3 regions of the Cupriavidus phytorum genome follow, and region 2 is predicted to be linked to each of the others. Evidence: predicted binding sites of a transcription regulator. Region 2 holds the regulator's gene; each other region holds the start of a gene.

Region 1 (5,454 bases), on a different contig from region 2:
TCGCTGTGGAAGAACGGCATGGTCGATCCCGAGGCCGCGATCGCGCAGGCCGCCAATGCCGACGAGCACCAGGCCGCGCTGGTCTACCGCAACTACGTCGCCACGCTGAACGCTTACCAGGCGGTGGATTTCGACGACCTGATCCGCCTGCCGGCGGAACTGTTCGCGCGCGACGAAGCGGTCCGGCTCAAGTGGCAGAACCGCCTGCGCTACTTCCTGGTCGACGAATACCAGGACACCAACGCCTGCCAGTACCAGCTGCTCAAGCTGCTGGCGGGCGGCTCCCACTTGCGCGCGCCGGCCTTCACCGCGGTGGGCGACGACGACCAGGCCATCTATGGCTGGCGCGGCGCCACGCTGGACAACCTGCGCGGGCTGCAGACCGACTTCCCGGACCTGAAGGTGATCAAGCTGGAGCAGAACTACCGCTCCACCGTGCGCATCCTGGAAGCCGCCAACGCCGTCATCGCCAACAATCCCAAGCTGTTCGACAAGAAGCTGTGGAGCGAGCACGGCATGGGCGACCCCATCGCCATCCACCCGATGAACGACGAGGAGCACGAGGCCGAGTCGGTGGTGTTCCGCCTGTCGGCGCACAAGTTCGAGCGCCGCGCGCAATTCCGCGACTACGCCATCCTGTACCGCGGCAACCACCAGGCGCGGCTGTTCGAGCAGATCCTGCGGCGCGAGCGCATCCCCTACGTGCTGTCGGGCGGCCAGAGCTTCTTCGACAAGGCCGAGATCAAGGACATCTGCGCCTACCTGCGCCTGATCGCCAATCCCGACGACGATCCCGCCTTTATCCGCGCCATCACCACACCGCGGCGCGGCGTCGGCAACACCACGCTCGAGGTGCTGGGCACCTTCGCCGGCCAGGCCAAGGTGTCGCTGTTCGAGGCGGCGATGATGGGCGGCATCGAGGGCAAGCTGCAGCCGCGCCAGCTGGAGCCGCTGCGGGTGTTCTGCGAATCGATGGTGCGGCTGGCCGAGCGCGCGGCGAAGGACCCGGCCACCGAGGTGCTCGACGACCTGATGGCAGGCATCCACTACGAGGCCTACCTGTACGACAGCTTCGACGAACGGCAGGCGCAGTCGCGCTGGACCAATACGCTGGAATTCCTCGACTGGCTGAAGCGCAAGGGGACCAAGCCCGAGGGCGCGGACGGCGACGAAGCGACCGGCTTCGACACCGCCGACGGCTTCGGCAGCGATGGCAAGAACCTGCTGGAACTGACCCAGACCGTGGCGCTGATGAGCATGCTCGAGGGCCGCGAGGAAGACCCCGACGCGGTGCGGCTGTCCACGCTGCATGCGTCCAAGGGGCTGGAATATCCGCATGTGTTCCTGGTCGGCGTGGAGGAGGGCATCCTGCCCCATTGCCGCGAGGACGAGGACATGAGCGACGAGAAGATCGAGGAAGAACGGCGCCTGATGTACGTGGGCATCACGCGCGCGCAGCGCAGCCTGCATGTCAGCTGGTGCAAGAAGCGCAAGCGCGCGCGCGAGACCTACTCGTGCCAGCCGTCGCGCTTTATCGGCGAGATGAAGCTGGAAGAGGCGCCCGCGCCGGTCGACGCGACCCCGGCGATGAGCCCCAAGGACCGACTGGGCGCGCTCAAGGCGCTGCTCGGGAACGGGGGCAGCGGGAGCAGCGGCGGCAAGGCGGCCGCCGGCTGAGCCGCACGCGCGCGATCGAAGCCCTAGCGCGCGCCCGACACCGCCAGCGTGACGTACTGCGAGCCGCGCTGTCCGCGCGTGAAGTCGAGCGTGAAGTCGCCCACGTCGACGCGGCACTGCAGCGCGCGCCGCAGTTCCGCCGCGCCGCCCGCGCGCATCCCTTGCAACGCGCGCGCCAGCCAGGCGGCGCCGATATAACCGGCCAGTGTCGCCGGCGACGGCGGCTCGTCCAGGTACTGCTTCATGCGCGCCACATGCTCCTTCACCACCCGCAACGTTGCCTGCTGCGGGCCCGGCGCGACCTGGGTCAGCACCATCCCGCCGGCGTAGCCGCGACCCAGGATCTCGCGCGCGGCATTGGCACTGACCGCGGACAGCCCGACCAGGAAGCCGTACCACCCCTGCACCGCCAGCGCGCGGCCCAGCTCGGCATAGGCCAGGGTGTCGCCGGCGACGATCACCGCGCCCGGACGCGTTGCCGCGATGCGCCGCGCCGCGGCTTCGCCGCTGCCTTCCAGCAGCACCGCGCGGGTGCCGGCCTGCGCCTCCAGCCGGGCCAGCGACGACAGCGCGAAATCCGGCGCCACCGCCAGCGCGATCTGCGTCAGACCGTAGCCGCGCAACTGTTGCGCGGCGGCGTCGAGTTCGGCCTGGTAGTCGGCCCGCGTGTACCAGACATTGTCGGCGGCCAGCGCCAGCCCCGACAGCGGTGCGACGATCTGCATGCCGCGCCGCGCCAGTTCGGTCGATGACGCCAGCACGGGCAGCAGCCGGTCGCCGGGGCCGAACAGCAGCCCCGCATGTTCGGTATCGGCCAGCGACACTGCCTGCGCCAGCGCGCGGCGCGGATCCGGGTCCGCATCGCGCACCACATGCTGGATCCGCACCGGCCCGCCGGCGGCGTTGACGGCGTCGAACAGGACCTTGGCGCCGGCCAGGTAGTCGCGCGCCAGGTCGGACTGCGCGCCGTTGCGGTCGACCAGATGCCCGACCACCACCGTACGCGGCGCCTGGGCCAGTTGAGCCAACGCAGGCAGCGCCAGCGCCATGCCGGTCGCGGCAAGCATCCGGCGCCGGCCGGCATGTGCCGGCGGGTGACAGCGCAGCGGTGGGTACGGCGTGGGCGGGTACGGTCGGCGGGAACTGGGCATGGCTGGCACGGTGACGGATCGCACGCGGGCGCGGTGGCGCGCAGCGTACCCGGCACCCATGACGCCAATGTGACGTGCGCGGGCAGCCTGGCGGCAGCGGTGTCGCTGGGCTCACGCCCGCGCTTGACGGCGGTCAAGCTGCGGGCGCCGGCCCGGTCCTACGATGACGTGTCGCACACCCATTCCCCCGCGCCCCCATGAACCCGTCTGCCATGACTTCCCACGCGCTCGACCGTCGCGCACTCTCTGATTTCCGCGCGCTGGCCGGGCGTATCGACGGCAACGGCCCGCGCTATACCTCGTATCCGACCGCCGACCGCTTCCACAACGGCCCCGACCTGTCGCTGTACCACGATGCGCTCGACGCTTGCCGCGCCGCCGCGCCGGCACCGCTGTCGCTATACCTGCATATCCCGTTCTGCGAGAACATCTGCTACTACTGCGGCTGCAACAAAATCATCACCCGCGACCACGGCCGCAGTGCGCGCTACGTCAGCTACCTGGGGCGCGAGATGGCGCTGGTCGCCGGGCGGCTGGGCGAGCGCCGGCAGGTGATCCAGTCGCATTGGGGCGGCGGCACGCCGACCTTCCTCAACCCGGAGGAAATGCGTCGCGTGATGGCGCTGCTGAACACGCATTTCGCGCTGGCGGCCGACGGCGAGCACTCGATCGAGATCGATCCGCGCCGCGTCGACCAGGACCGCATGGCGCTGCTGGCCGAGCTGGGCTTCAACCGCGTCAGCCTGGGCGTGCAGGATTTCGACCCCGAGGTGCAGCAGGCCATCCACCGCATCCAGCCGTTCGCGGAGACCCGCGCCGTGGTCGATGCCGCGCGCGCGCTGGGCTTCCGCTCGGTCAGCCTGGACCTGATCTACGGCCTGCCGCACCAGACCGCGGCGCGCTTCGGCCGCACCATCGACCAGGTGCTGGCGCTGCGTCCGGACCGGCTCTCGGTCTACAGCTATGCCCACCTGCCGCACGTGTTCAAGCCGCAGCGCCGCATCGACGAAAACGCCTTGCCGCCGGCCGGCGAGAAGCTCGACATCCTGGTCTCGACCATCGAGCGGCTGACCGCCGAGGGCTATGTCTATATCGGCATGGACCATTTCGCGCTGCCCGACGACGACCTCGCCGTGGCCCAGCGCGAGGGCCGGCTGCAGCGCAACTTCCAGGGCTATTCGACGCACGCCGGCCATGATCAGGTCGGCCTCGGCATCTCGGCGATCGGCGCGATCGCGGGGCGCTACGTGCAGAACGCGCGCACGCTCGACGACTACTACGGCGCGCTCGACCAGGGCCGTCTGCCGCTGACGCGGGGCGTGGCGATGACGGCGGACGACCACCTGCGGCGCGAGCTCATTGGCGACCTGATGTGCAATGGCGTGCTCGATCTCCCTGCCATCGAGGCGCGCCATGGCATCGATTTCGACGAGGCATTTGCCGCGGAACTGGCCGAACTGGAGCGCCTGGCCACCGACGGACTGGTGTGCCGCGAGCCCGGCCGCATCACGGTGACGCCGCTGGGCCGGCTGCTGGTGCGCCGCGTGGCGATGGTGTTCGACCGCTACCTGCGCGACGACGCAGCCCGGCCCTTCGACAGCGGCACACGCGCCGCCAACGACGGCGCCCAGCCGGTCCGCATCGTGCCGCGCTACTCGCGTGTGGTGTAACCCGAAATATCGATCCTGGCCGCTGGGCGAAAAAAAACCCGCGCGAAATGCGCGGGTTTTTTGTGGGTGTCAGACCGGCTTACTTGGCGGCGTTGGCCATGTAGTCCGACGCGGCGATCACGTCGGCGTCCGGGCCGGCATAGCCGCCCTTGGGCGGCATCACGCCCTTGCCCTTGAGCGCGAAGTTGTGGACCGCATCCATGCCTTCCTTCAGGCGCGGGGCCCAGGCGGCCTTGTCGCCGAACTTCGGCGCACCGGCAACACCGGCGGCGTGGCAGGCGGCGCAGACCTGCTCGTAGACCTTCTTGCCCACTTCGGCCGAGGCAGCGGCCGGCGCGGCAGCAGCGGCCGCCGGAGCGGGTGCGGCAGCGGCTGCCGCAGCTGCCGGGGCGGCGGGAGCCGGCGCTGCCGCGGCAGCCGGGGCGGCGGCTTCAGGGGCTGCGGCCGTTGCAGGTGCCGCAGCGGCCGGGGCCGGCGGCTCGGGGAACTTGGCGCCGCCGGCGTCGGCCAGGTAGACCACGGCGCGGGCCAGTTCGTAATCGGTGTAGTCGTCAGGCGTGCTGCCGGCACGCGGCGGCATCGCGCCCTTGCCGTTGAGTACCGACTTCATCAGGCCGTCGAAGCCCTGGCCGATACGCGCGGTCCAGTCGCCGGCAGCACCGTGCTTGGGCGCACCCGCCGCGCCGGTGGCGTGGCAGGCGGCGCAGATTTCCTTGTAGACCTGTTCGCCGGTCTTGAACACGCGCGGCGCGTTGGGATCCTTGATTTCGAGCGAGGCGACCGGCTTGATGCGATCGTTGACGGCTTCGGCGGCGGTACTCGCGCCGGCGCTTTCGGTCGAGCCGTGTCCGACGAAGTTGACCAGCAGGATGATCACGATGATCGGCACCAGGAACGCCGCGATCACGACTGCGATCAACTGCTTCGGGGTTTTGATGGGAGACTCGTGCTCGGGG
Region 2 (5,454 bases):
ACGCGCGCGGCAGCCGGGGCTTCCCCAACCTGACCGACAACGACTGGCTGTACGGCGGCGAGCCAGAGACCATCAGCCAGACCATCGCCAAGGGCCGCAATGGCGTGATGCCGCCGTTTGGCGCTGTCATCGATGCCAAGCAGGCGGGCGACGTGGCGCAGTACGTGCGTTCGCTGTCCGGGCTGTCGTCGGATCCGATCCGCGTGTCGCGCGGCGAGGGCGCGTTCAAGACCACCTGCGTGGCCTGCCACGGCGCCGGCGGCAAGGGCAACCAGGCCCTCGGTGCGCCGAACCTGTCGGACAATGTCTGGCTCTATGGCAGCTCGGAAGCCAGCATCGTCGAGGCCATCCTGAAGGGCCACAACAACCATATGCCGGCGCACGAGGAAATCCTGACGCCCGAACGCATCCGCATGCTGACGGCCTATGTGTGGGGGTTGTCCAATACGGGAGGCGGAGCCGGGCAATGATCGACGACTCATGTGAGCGAGCGCTCGAGGCTCGCGGGAGAACTCGCCCATGAATGCGCCCGGGACCGAAGAAGTGGCCCGGGCGGCCGACCTGCAACGGTCGGCCGCTGCGCCGGGCGAGACCTCGGAAGAAACCCTCTACGAGGTCCGCCGCAAAATCTATCCGCGCTCAGTGAAGGGCGCGTTCTCCAGCTGGCGGGTCTGGCTGGTGATCCTGACCCAGCTGATCTACTACGGCACGCCCTGGCTCCAATGGAACGGACGCCAGGCCGTGCTGTTCGACCTTGGCGAGCGCAAGTTCTATATCTTCGGGCTGGTGCTGTGGCCGCAGGACGTCATCTACCTGGCGGTGCTGCTGGTCATCTCTGCACTGGCGCTGTTCCTGTTCACCGCGATCGCGGGGCGTTTGTTCTGTGGCTACGCCTGTCCGCAAACGGTCTACACCGAGATCTTCATGTGGATCGAGCGGCGGGTCGAAGGCGACCGCATCGCCCGCATCCGCCTCGACGGGGATCCGTGGAGCCTGCGCAAATTCCGCATCAAGGCAACCAAGCATTTCCTATGGGTGCTGATCGCACTGTGGACCGGCTTCACGTTCATCGGCTACTTTGCGCCGATCCGCGAGCTGGGCGGCGAAGTGCTGGCGCTGTCGCTGGGTCCCTGGCAGGCGTTCTGGATGCTGTTCTACGCGTTCGCCACGTGGGGCAACGCAGGCTTCATGCGCGAGCAGGTGTGCAAGTACATGTGCCCCTACGCGCGTTTCCAGAGCGTGATGGTGGACCGCGACACCTATGTCGTGACCTATGACGTCGGCCGGGGCGAGCCGCGCGGCAGCCGCTCGCGCAAGACCGACCATCACCAGGCCGGGCTTGGCGATTGCGTCAACTGCAGCATCTGCGTGCAGGTGTGCCCGACCGGCATCGACATCCGCGACGGCCTGCAGTACGAATGCATCGGCTGCGGCGCCTGCATCGATGCCTGCAACCAGGTCATGGACAAGATGGACTACCCGCGCGGGCTGATCCGGTACACCTCGGAAAACGCGATGCGCAAGGGCCTGTCCGCTGCGGCATCGCGCAAGCGCCTGCTGCGTCCGCGCGTCATCATCTACTCGGTGATCTGGGTGGCGCTGCTGGCGGGGTTCATGGCGTCGATCATGCTGCGCACGCCGCTGAAGGTCGACATCATCCGCGATCGCGGTGCGCTGGGCCGGGAGGTGGAAGGACGCTGGATCGAGAACGTCTATCGGCTGCAGTTGATCAACACCACCGAAGCGCCGATGCATATCCGCGTGCGCGCCGACAGCGATGAACTGAAGGACCTGACCGTCGAATACGACCAGCAGGCCGAATCACTGGCGCCAACCTCCAACCGGCTGCTGCCGATCCGCATCCGCGTGCCGATCGAGGCCGCCAGGCAGGGCACGCACAAGATCAACGTAACGGTAACGAGCGAAGGCACGGAGCAGGGGCATGCCGAAATCCGGCAATCCACCAGTTTTATCGTGCCGCGCGATTTGTGAAGCTAGGCGACTCTGACGTAGTCGCCAGGACGAAGGGGGCAAGATGAGTCAGCAAGGCAATCCGTGGTGGAAGGAACCGTGGCCGTGGCTGCTGATGGCCGGTCCGCTGGTGGCCATGGTGGCGTGCGGCGTGACGATCTGGCTGGCGTCGGCGCATCCCGACCTGCCGGTGCAGGGCGCGGCGCGGCATGGCCTGGTGGTCGAGAAGGTGGAAGCGGTGTCGCCCAGGTCCGCGGCAGCGAGACAGCCATGAGGTTGCGCTGGCTGATGTGGGTGCTGTGGCCGGGCTTCCTGATGGCTGGCCTGGCGACGGCGACGGTGTTTTCCGTCGTCGATCCGGGCGACCTGAAATTCTTCGGCCACCCGATCGAATCGTCGCGCGAGTCGGTCTATACCGTCAGCTTCCTGCTGGCGTGGGTGTTCTGCGCGTTGTCCAGCGGGCTGACGCTGTACACCATGCCGACGCGGCTGTCGGATACGGACGAACTGGAATAGGGAAGGAGCACCGCGTTGCCGGCGCCGCAGGGGGCGCGGCAACGCCGCGGTGGCTCAGCAGCTACGGCTGTAGAGTTGCTTGATGCCGTCGATGTCGATCAGCTTGACATGCCGCTGGCGAATCTGGATCAGCCCGGCTTCGGCGAAGCGCGAGAACAGGCGGCTGACGGTCTCGAGCTTCAGCCCGAGGTAGCTGCCGATCTCTTCGCGGCTCATGCGCATCACAAACTCGGACGCAGAATAACCGCGCGCGGACAGCCGTTCCGACAGGTTGATCAGGAAGGCGGCCAGGCGCTCCTCGGCGCGCATCGAGCCGAGCGTGACCAGCATCAGCTGGTCATGGGTGATTTCCTTGCCCATCAGGCGCAGGAACTGCTGTTGCAGCGAAGGCAGGTCGGCCGACAGCGTCTGCAGGTCGTTCATGCGGACCACGCATACCTCGGTGTCTTCGAGCGCGGTCGCATCGGATGCATGCTGCATCTCGCCCAGGCCGTCGAGTCCGACGATTTCGCCGGGCAGGTGGAACCCGGTAATCTGGGAGCGCCCGTCTTCGGTGGTCACATGCGTCTTGAGCGTACCGAAGCGGATGGCGTAGACCGCAGTGAGCGGGTCACCCATGCGATAGAGGGTTTCCCCCTTGTGCACGCGGATGCGTTCCTGCACCAGCGTGTCGATCTTGGCAAGGTCTTGCTGCGACATGCCGACCGGGAGGCACAGCTGTCCCATCGCACAGGTGGAGCAGCGGGGTGACATCTCGGTAATGGGGATGGAGGTGAGCAATTGGAACCTGCTAGAAATGGCAGCGGGGCACGATATGGTCATTTTACCGTGCGATGTGATGCGGCAGGGAGACAGAATTGACATTTGGAGTATTGATCAGCGTTTTCCTGCTCGCTCTGCTGGGCGGCGTGCACTGCGCCGCCATGTGCGGCGGGGTGGCGCTGGCCGTGGAGCAGCGGCGCGGCAAGGCAGCGCCGGTCAGCCTGGTGCGCAGCCGCACTGCATGGCTTGGCGAGTTGTTGGTGATGCACTTTGGCAGGATTACCACCTATATGCTGCTCGGTGCCGCGCTGGGCGCCGCCGGCGCAACCGCGTGGAAGCAGGATTACCTGCCGGTGCAGCGCTGGCTGTTCGGTGCAGGCAGCCTGATGCTGCTGTGGTCGGGCTGGCGTCTCCTGCGCGGCAGCACCTTTACCGTGAACTGGCTGGAGCGGATGGCGGCGCGTGCCGGCACTGCGGTGGCCGGCCGGCTCGGTGGACTCGCCGGCGCGATGCCGGCCTTCGTGCGGGCGCGCGGGGGGCTGGCACGGCGTTATGGCGTGGGCCTGGCCTGGGGGCTGGTACCGTGCGGCATGGTCTACGGCGCGCTGACGCTGGCGCTGCTGGCGGGCAATGCCGGTTCGGGCGCGCTGGTAATGGGCGTGTTCGGGCTTGGCACGCTGCCGAACCTGCTGGTGCTGTCCGGGCTGTCCGGCTATCTGAGACTGTGGTCGCGGCGACCGGGCGTGCGCCTGGGCGCGGGTCTTGCCGTGATGGCGTTCGGAGGTCTTGGCATCGCCCGAGCGGTGCTGCTGCCACATTCGCTGGCGGAACAGGGCTTCTGTCTGGTGTTTTGATGCGGCACGGGGCATCCTGCGGCGTTGGCACCCCGCGCAAGCAGGATGGTGGTTGCAGGCGGAGCCGGGAATGCCATACAATCGCCTGCATTGCGGTATCGCGCGGAGTCAGACAGGCTGCGGTAAGCAGCGGCGAGCAGCGCCTGGTGGTCTTCCTATCCGAAGGCGCGCTCGGGACGCGGGAAGCGGAAGGCTTTCGATGAGCGCCAGTCCCCGCGGTCCATCCGGTTCAAAAGATCTGGTTCAAAAGTCCGGTTGGCGCTGCGGCGTGGTAGATGCCGGCCTTGCTCCCGATACCCGTATTTTCTTGCGTCCGAGGCGTTCAGTTCGCCGACCGCGATGTCCGTTTGTGCGGACGAGCGACGCAAGAGGTTCGCTGGCCGATCCATGACGGCATGCGGACGATCTCCTGCCGGAAGCCCCGGCAACTCGATGCAAAGAAAGGGAAGTGCACGGCCTGGGTACGGCAGGTATCCGGCTCGCTGCGCAATGAGATGGCGGTGGCTTTGGCACCGCTGTATCCAAAATCTCCGGTGCCCCGGATCCGTCCGGGAGCAGGTGCAAAGACAGGCTGCACACCATCAACATGAATACCCAAGAGGCGAAGATCGTCCTCGAGACGGCGCTGATCTGCGCGCAGGAACCGTTGCGTGTCAACGATCTGCGCCGCCTGTTCGACGATGACGTCGGCGCAGACACCATCCGCGTGCTGCTGGACGAACTGCGCCAGGACTGGCGCCCGCGCGGCGTCGAGCTGGTGGCGCTGGCCAGCGGCTGGCGGTTCCAGAGCCGGCCCGAAATGCGGGAATACCTCGACCGCCTGAATCCGGAAAAACCGCCAAAATACTCGCGTGCGGTGATGGAGACCCTGGCGATCATCGCCTACCGCCAGCCGGTGACCCGCGGCGATATCGAGGAAATCCGCGGCGTGACGGTCAGCACGGAAGTGATCAAGAAGCTCGAGGACCGCAGCTGGATCGAGGTCATTGGCCATCGCGACGTGCCGGGCCGCCCGGCGCTGTATGCCACCACCAAGGCCTTCCTGGACGACCTCGGGCTGCGCACGCTGGACGAACTGCCGCCGCTGGAGGACGCCCAGGCGCAGGCGCAGGCCGCCTTGCTGGAGCAGCAGGCGATCAACTTCGAGGACCTGGCGGCGAACAAGCCGGCCAGCGCCGACGAGGAAGCCTTTGCCGAGCCGGCGCCGGCGCCTGAAAGCGAACCCGCAGCGCCCGAAGACGGCGCCGATGGCTTTGACGCGCAGCCGGCCGCCGACACGGTGGTTGAGGCGGGTGCGGGCGATGCCACCGAACCGGCCGCAACTTCTCCGGGCGGGGCGCGGGAACAGCTG
Region 3 (5,454 bases), on a different contig from region 2:
GGCGCACAGGTCCAGGCAAGTGGCGCTCTGCGTCTGCACCCCGTTCAGCGTGAAGAACGCCTGCCCTTCGCCGGTCGCGGCGACCAGGCCATCGGGATAGTCCATGCAGCGGAACTCGCAGCTGTCCTTGCGCAGGCGATGGTGGCGCGCGGTAAAGCAGCGCGCCGAGAACGCCAGCGGCAGGCGGCCCCAGACAAAGGCTTCCAGTTGCATGCCGGCTGGCCGCGCCGCTGCCAGCGCGGCCAGCGTGGTGCCGTCCATCTCCACCGGCGCGACACAGCCCACCGCGCCCAGGCCGGCGAGCCACGCCAGCGTATCGGCATGGTAGGCGTTCAGATGCGGGCCGCCGACGAAGGGCCGCCCGCCCATGCATCGCACCGCGCCGGGATCGTTGGCCTCGACCAGGTAATCGTCCTGCGCGCACACGCGCCGCATCCAGGCGATATCGGTATCGGACTCGACCAGCACCGGCGTGGACAGCACCACCTCCTTGCCGGCATCGCGCAGCATCTGCGCAATCTCCAGCCATTGCGCATGGCGGATTTCGTGGCGGCGCGTGCAGACGGTTTCGCCCAGGTAGACGCGGTCGACCGGCGCGTCGGCGACCGACGCATAGAACTGCAGCACGGCTTCGCGCGGCCAGTAGTACAGCAGCGGGCCCAGGGCGATGCCGAAGCCGGGCATCGCGGCGGCATGCGGCATCGCGGCCGCGGCGGTGTGTGGCATAAAGAGCTCCATCGTGGCCGGCATGTCCCGCATGTCCCGCATGTCGGGATACAGGCAGGTGGATGTCATGGTGTCAGCGCCAGGGGCGGTCATAGGCGCCCTGCGTCACCTGGTCGCCTTCGGCATGGCGTCCCAGCGTGCCCTGCCACTCCTGGCGCGGCGCGAAGCGGGCCGGATCGGCGCAGGCGGCGTCGATCGCCGCGCGCAGCACGCCGACCACGTCGCCGACATAGCGCGGGCTGCGCTGGCGTCCTTCGATCTTGATCGCAGCAATGCCCATGTCGATCAGCGCCGGCAGCAGCGACAGCGCATTCAGGCTGGTCGGCTCCTCCAGCACGTAGCCGCGCTCGCCCTCGACCTCGAAGCGGCCCTTGCACAGCGTCGGATAGCCGGCCGGCTCGCCAGGCGCGTAGCTGTCGATCAGGATGCCCGACAGCCGCGCCTGCATGGTGCCGCCCTGCTCGGTCCAGCGCACCGCATGCGCGGGCGAGCACACACCCTTGTTGTTGGGCGAATCGCCGGTGGCATACGACGACAGCAGGCAACGCCCCTCGGCCATCACGCACAGGCTGCCGAAGCCGAACACCTCCAGCTCGACGCTGGTCTGGCGCGCCAGCTTGCCGATCTGCGCCAGCGACAGTACGCGCGGCAGCACCACGCGCCGGATATTGAAGCGCTCGCGCATCAGCTCGATGGCATCGGCATGCGTGGCCGAACCCTGCACCGACAAGTGCAACCGCAAGTCCGGATGGCGCGTGCAGGCATAGCCCATCAGGCCCGCGTCGGCCATGATCACGGCATCGGCGCCAAGGTCAGCGGCCGCATCGACGGCGCGGTGCCACTGCGCCACCGCGCCCATCTGCGCAAAGGTGTTGATGGCGAACAGCACCTCGGCGCCGCGCGCATGGGCTTCGGCCACGCCGGTGCGGATGTCGGCCTCGGTGAAGTTCAGGCCGCCGAAGTTGCGCGCGTTGGTGGCGTCGCGCAGCCCCAGGTAGACCGCGTCGGCGCCGTGCTGCAAAGCCACGCGCAGCGCCGCCAGCGAGCCGGCGGGCGCAACCAGCTGCGGGCGGCGCGGCGCGCACGCGGCGGCCAACGGGGCGTCCGATGGGGCGTCGGATCGGGCGGGAGTGGAACTGGTCATCGGTGATGGCGCCGGCGGCGGCGCGGGGGAAGGAAGACAGCGGCCGATGCTAGCCAAGCGCCCGCGGCAGGGGCTTGACCGTGCGCAAACCCACGCCAAAGGCACCCCGGCCGCGACGGGCTATGCCAGTCGGCGTAGGCCGATGGCAGGCCAGCCGGCCAGGGTTGACCTGCGGCAAACGCAGGCCCGTGCCGCTGTGCCACGCTTGCGCGTCATCCCCGCGCCAGGGCCGCCGTGCGGCCTGGCGTCCATCCTCTTCCGGAGACCCGTTTATGAATCACCCCTGGCTCAAGCTGGGCGGCCGCCGCCTGCTGCCGATCGTGCAGGGCGGCATGGGCATCGGCATCTCGGCGCACCGGCTGGCAGGCGCGGTCGCGCGCGAAAACGGCGTCGGCACCATCGCCAGCATCGACCTGCGCCACCACCACCCCGACCTGATGGCCCGCACGCGCGGCAGCCGTGACAAGCCCGCCATCGAAGCCGCCAACCTCGAGGCGCTGGACCGCGAGATCCGCGCCGCGCGCGCCGCCTCCGAGGGCCGCGGCCTGATCGCCGTCAACGTGATGAAGGCGGTCGGCTCGCACGCGGCGCTGGTGCGGCAAGCCTGCGAAAGCGGCGCCGATGCCATCGTCATGGGCGCCGGGCTGCCGCTGGACCTGCCCGAACTCACCGCCGGCCATCCCAGGGTGGCATTGATCCCGATCCTGTCCGAGGCGCGCGGCATCGGCCTGGTGCTGCGCCGCTGGATGAAGAAGGGCCGGCTGCCCGACGCCATCGTGGTCGAACACCCTGCGCACGCCGGCGGCCACCTGGGTGCGGCCACCATCCAGGACTTGTCCGAGCCGCGCTTCTCGTTCTCGCGCGTGCTGGGCGAATGCCGCGAACTGTTCGCGCAGCTGGGCCTGGCCTGGGACAGCATCCCGCTGATCCTGGCCGGCGGCATCGACAGTCACGCCAAGGTGCGCCACTGGCTGGGCGAAGGCGCCGCCGCGGTGCAGCTGGGCACGGCCTTCGCCGTGACCGAGGAATGCGATGCCCATCCGGCCTTCAAGCAAGTGCTGGCCACCGCGCGGCCCGAAACCCTGCGCGAATTCACCAGCGTCGCCGGCCTGCCCGCGCGCGCGGTGCTGACGCCATGGCTGCAGCGCTACCTGTCGAGCGAAGCGCGCCTGCAGCGCCGCGCGCGCGTGCGCGAATGCCTGGAAGGATTCGATTGCCTGCAGGCCTGCGGCTTGCGCGACGGCATCGCGCGCATCGGCCAGTTCTGTATCGACCTGAAGCTGGCGCAGGCCGTGCGCGGCGACGTCGAACGCGGCCTGTTCTTCCGCGGCCGCGGCGCGCTGCCGTTTGGCGAAGCCATCCGGCCGGTGGCGGAGCTGATCCACTATCTGCTGACAGGGGAAAAACCTGCCGGGCTGGCAGCCGCCTGACCGCAGCGTCTCGATTGCCACCGCCGCCCGAACAAGGCTCCCCTCGCCCGCTTGCGGGAGAGGGGTGGGGAGAGGGCCGGAGTCTCTACGAAGTCGGGCGCGTCGGTATGCCAGCGCCCGCCCTCTCCCCCGGCGCCACTCCCGCAAGCGGGAGAGGGGAGCAAACCGGCGGCACGCCAATCCCATCCACAACACGCGGCGGCAACCCACCACACTTGCGCATCCGCCGCATGCACCGCAGCGCCGCCAGCAATTGCCATCCCAGCCACGCATTGGCACCCGCCAGCAGCAGCCCGCCGACGCGGGCCAGCAGCGCCGGCGCCAGCGGCAGCGCCAGCAGCACCGCGTAGGCCGCCAGCAGCAGCCACGCCTGCGCGCGCTGACGGCCCGGCGCGACGATCGCCTGCATCGCCGGCACGCGCGCCCTGGGCGGCAGCAGCCGGCGCAGGTGCAGCCAGACCAGGAACGGCACGATCTTGCCCAGCATCGCCGTCACCGGCAGCACGCCCACGCCGACCAGCGCCATCGTGCCGGCCCACCACGCCAGCCGCAGCGCCACCCCGGGCAGAAGCACAGCAGCCGCCCCCAGCACCGCCGCGCCGAGCATGCTGGCGCAGGCCACCGGCCACAACGGCCACAATGGATCATGGCGCCGGCGCGCGCGCAGCGTGCCGGCGAGCCCGCATGCCCCCAACACCGCCACGAACGACAGCCACACCACCAGCGCGGCCCGTGCCAGCACTGGTTCCCCTGGCCACAGCACCAGCGCAGCGCTGAACATCGCCAGCGGGGCCCAGTGCCCCAGCGGCAGCCAGCGCGCCAGCGCCGCCGGCGCGCGCGGCGTCTGCCAGAACATCGGCAGCACCGTAGCCGCGACCCCGCTGACCAGCGCCGCAAGCCAGCCGCCCAGCGCCCACGCCATATGCAGGCCAAGCGCCTGCGCCACCGGCACGCGCCACAGCCCCCCCAAGGTGCCCGCCAGCGCGATGCCGGCCAGCACCGCCGCCACCAGCGGCGCACCGATGCCGGCCAGCGTGCGCGTGGTGGCGTCGACCGCGGCCACGCGCCGGCCCGCGACAAGCAGCGCCGCGCCCGCCAGCAGCAGCACTGCGCCCAGGGCAGCCGCAACCCGCAAAGCCGCCGGCGCGCCGCCCAGCAAGCCGAAGCCGAGCGCGGCCGCCACCGCGGCGCCGGTCGCGGCCATGAACGGCGCCAGCCGACCGGCACCGGGGACGTCCACACGCGCCACCACCGGCATCATCTGGAACAGCGCCCCGACCATCACCGGCAGCAGCATGCCCAGCGCCAGCGAATGCACCGCCGCCAGCGCCAGCGGCGCGAAGCGGTCGGGCAGGCCATCGGCGGGCCCCGCAGCCAGCAGCAGCCCCGCGGCCGCGCCCAGCCACGGCGCCGGCATCAGGCAACCGAACACCAGCGCAGGCCGCGGCGCGCGCGCGTAGTCGAGATCCGCGCCTTTCATGCGCGTCCCGTGGCGCGACGGCGGTGACGCATGCGCGCGCCGGTTGAAGTGGATACGGCCATCGCTTCTTCTCACCAGTCCTGACAAAAGGCCCGATGCTAGGACGCCACGCCGCGCAGGGATTTGACCGGGGCCAAGTCCCGGCGCCGGCTTTAAATATCACGGTGTGATGGAAACCGCCTTGGCGCCATACGCGCTGCCCGCGATGCGCCGCTGCCGGCACATACTCGCGCCAAAGCCGGGTTTCCTTGATCTGGCGCAGGTAGCCCAGCCGGTTGCGCGGGGAGAATCGCTTCCGACTCCTTGCGTGACCCCTGGTAGCCCCCGATACCACCATGTCAGATACCGATCCTCCTGCCGCCTCCGCCACGGCGGCATCCGCGTTGCCCGCGCTGCGGCACCGCCTTTCCACGCGCATCATCTCGCTGTCGCTGGCCGTGCTGCTGGTGGTGCTGGGCATGATCTCCGGCACGCTGTGGCTGTCCTGGAAGCTGGAAGGCGCCGGCGCCGCCATCAACGATGCCGGCAGCCTGCGCATGCGCGCCAACCGCGTGGCGATCGAGCTGGCGCTGGCGCACGCGGGCCGCGCCAATGACCTGGCCGCGCAGGCGCAGGCGCTGGACGCCACCCTGGCGCTGCTGAAGAAGGGCGATGCGGCGCGGCCGCTGTTCCTG

Evidence for each region. The regulator FNR, encoded in region 2, switches genes on or off when oxygen is low (the NO sensors DNR and NnrR bind a similar motif). The targets are predictions, from matches to a motif close to TTGATNNNNATCAA.
Region 1: hemN (oxygen-independent coproporphyrinogen III oxidase) is a predicted target of FNR. The motif match lies at 2,952-2,965, and genes of this name have one in related genera.
Region 3: ubiU (ubiquinone anaerobic biosynthesis protein UbiU) is a predicted target of FNR. The motif match lies at 2,035-2,048, and genes of this name have one in related genera.

Annotation. Positions count from the first base shown of each region.
Region 1 is NZ_QKZN01000012.1:70,119-75,572, reverse strand. Features, by position in the region: gene C7416_RS24080 (UvrD-helicase domain-containing protein) at 1-1,677, shown strand, start outside; gene C7416_RS24075 (ABC transporter substrate-binding protein) at 1,701-2,744, opposite strand; gene hemN (oxygen-independent coproporphyrinogen III oxidase) at 3,041-4,498, shown strand; gene C7416_RS24065 (c-type cytochrome) at 4,578-5,454, opposite strand, start outside.
Region 2 is NZ_QKZN01000002.1:351,456-356,909, forward strand. Features, by position in the region: gene ccoP (cytochrome-c oxidase, cbb3-type subunit III) at 1-470, shown strand, start outside; gene ccoG (cytochrome c oxidase accessory protein CcoG) at 520-1,992, shown strand; gene C7416_RS07020 (FixH family protein) at 2,036-2,245, shown strand; gene C7416_RS07025 (hypothetical protein) at 2,242-2,487, shown strand; gene fnr (fumarate/nitrate reduction transcriptional regulator Fnr) at 2,542-3,267, opposite strand; gene C7416_RS07035 (sulfite exporter TauE/SafE family protein) at 3,345-4,103, shown strand; gene scpB (SMC-Scp complex subunit ScpB) at 4,690-5,454, shown strand, end outside.
Region 3 is NZ_QKZN01000001.1:105,575-111,028, reverse strand. Features, by position in the region: gene C7416_RS00510 (U32 family peptidase) at 1-726, opposite strand, end outside; gene ubiU (ubiquinone anaerobic biosynthesis protein UbiU) at 800-1,870, opposite strand; gene C7416_RS00500 (NAD(P)H-dependent flavin oxidoreductase) at 2,143-3,300, shown strand; gene C7416_RS00495 (hypothetical protein) at 3,386-4,780, opposite strand; gene C7416_RS00490 (type IV pili methyl-accepting chemotaxis transducer N-terminal domain-containing protein) at 5,116-5,454, shown strand, end outside.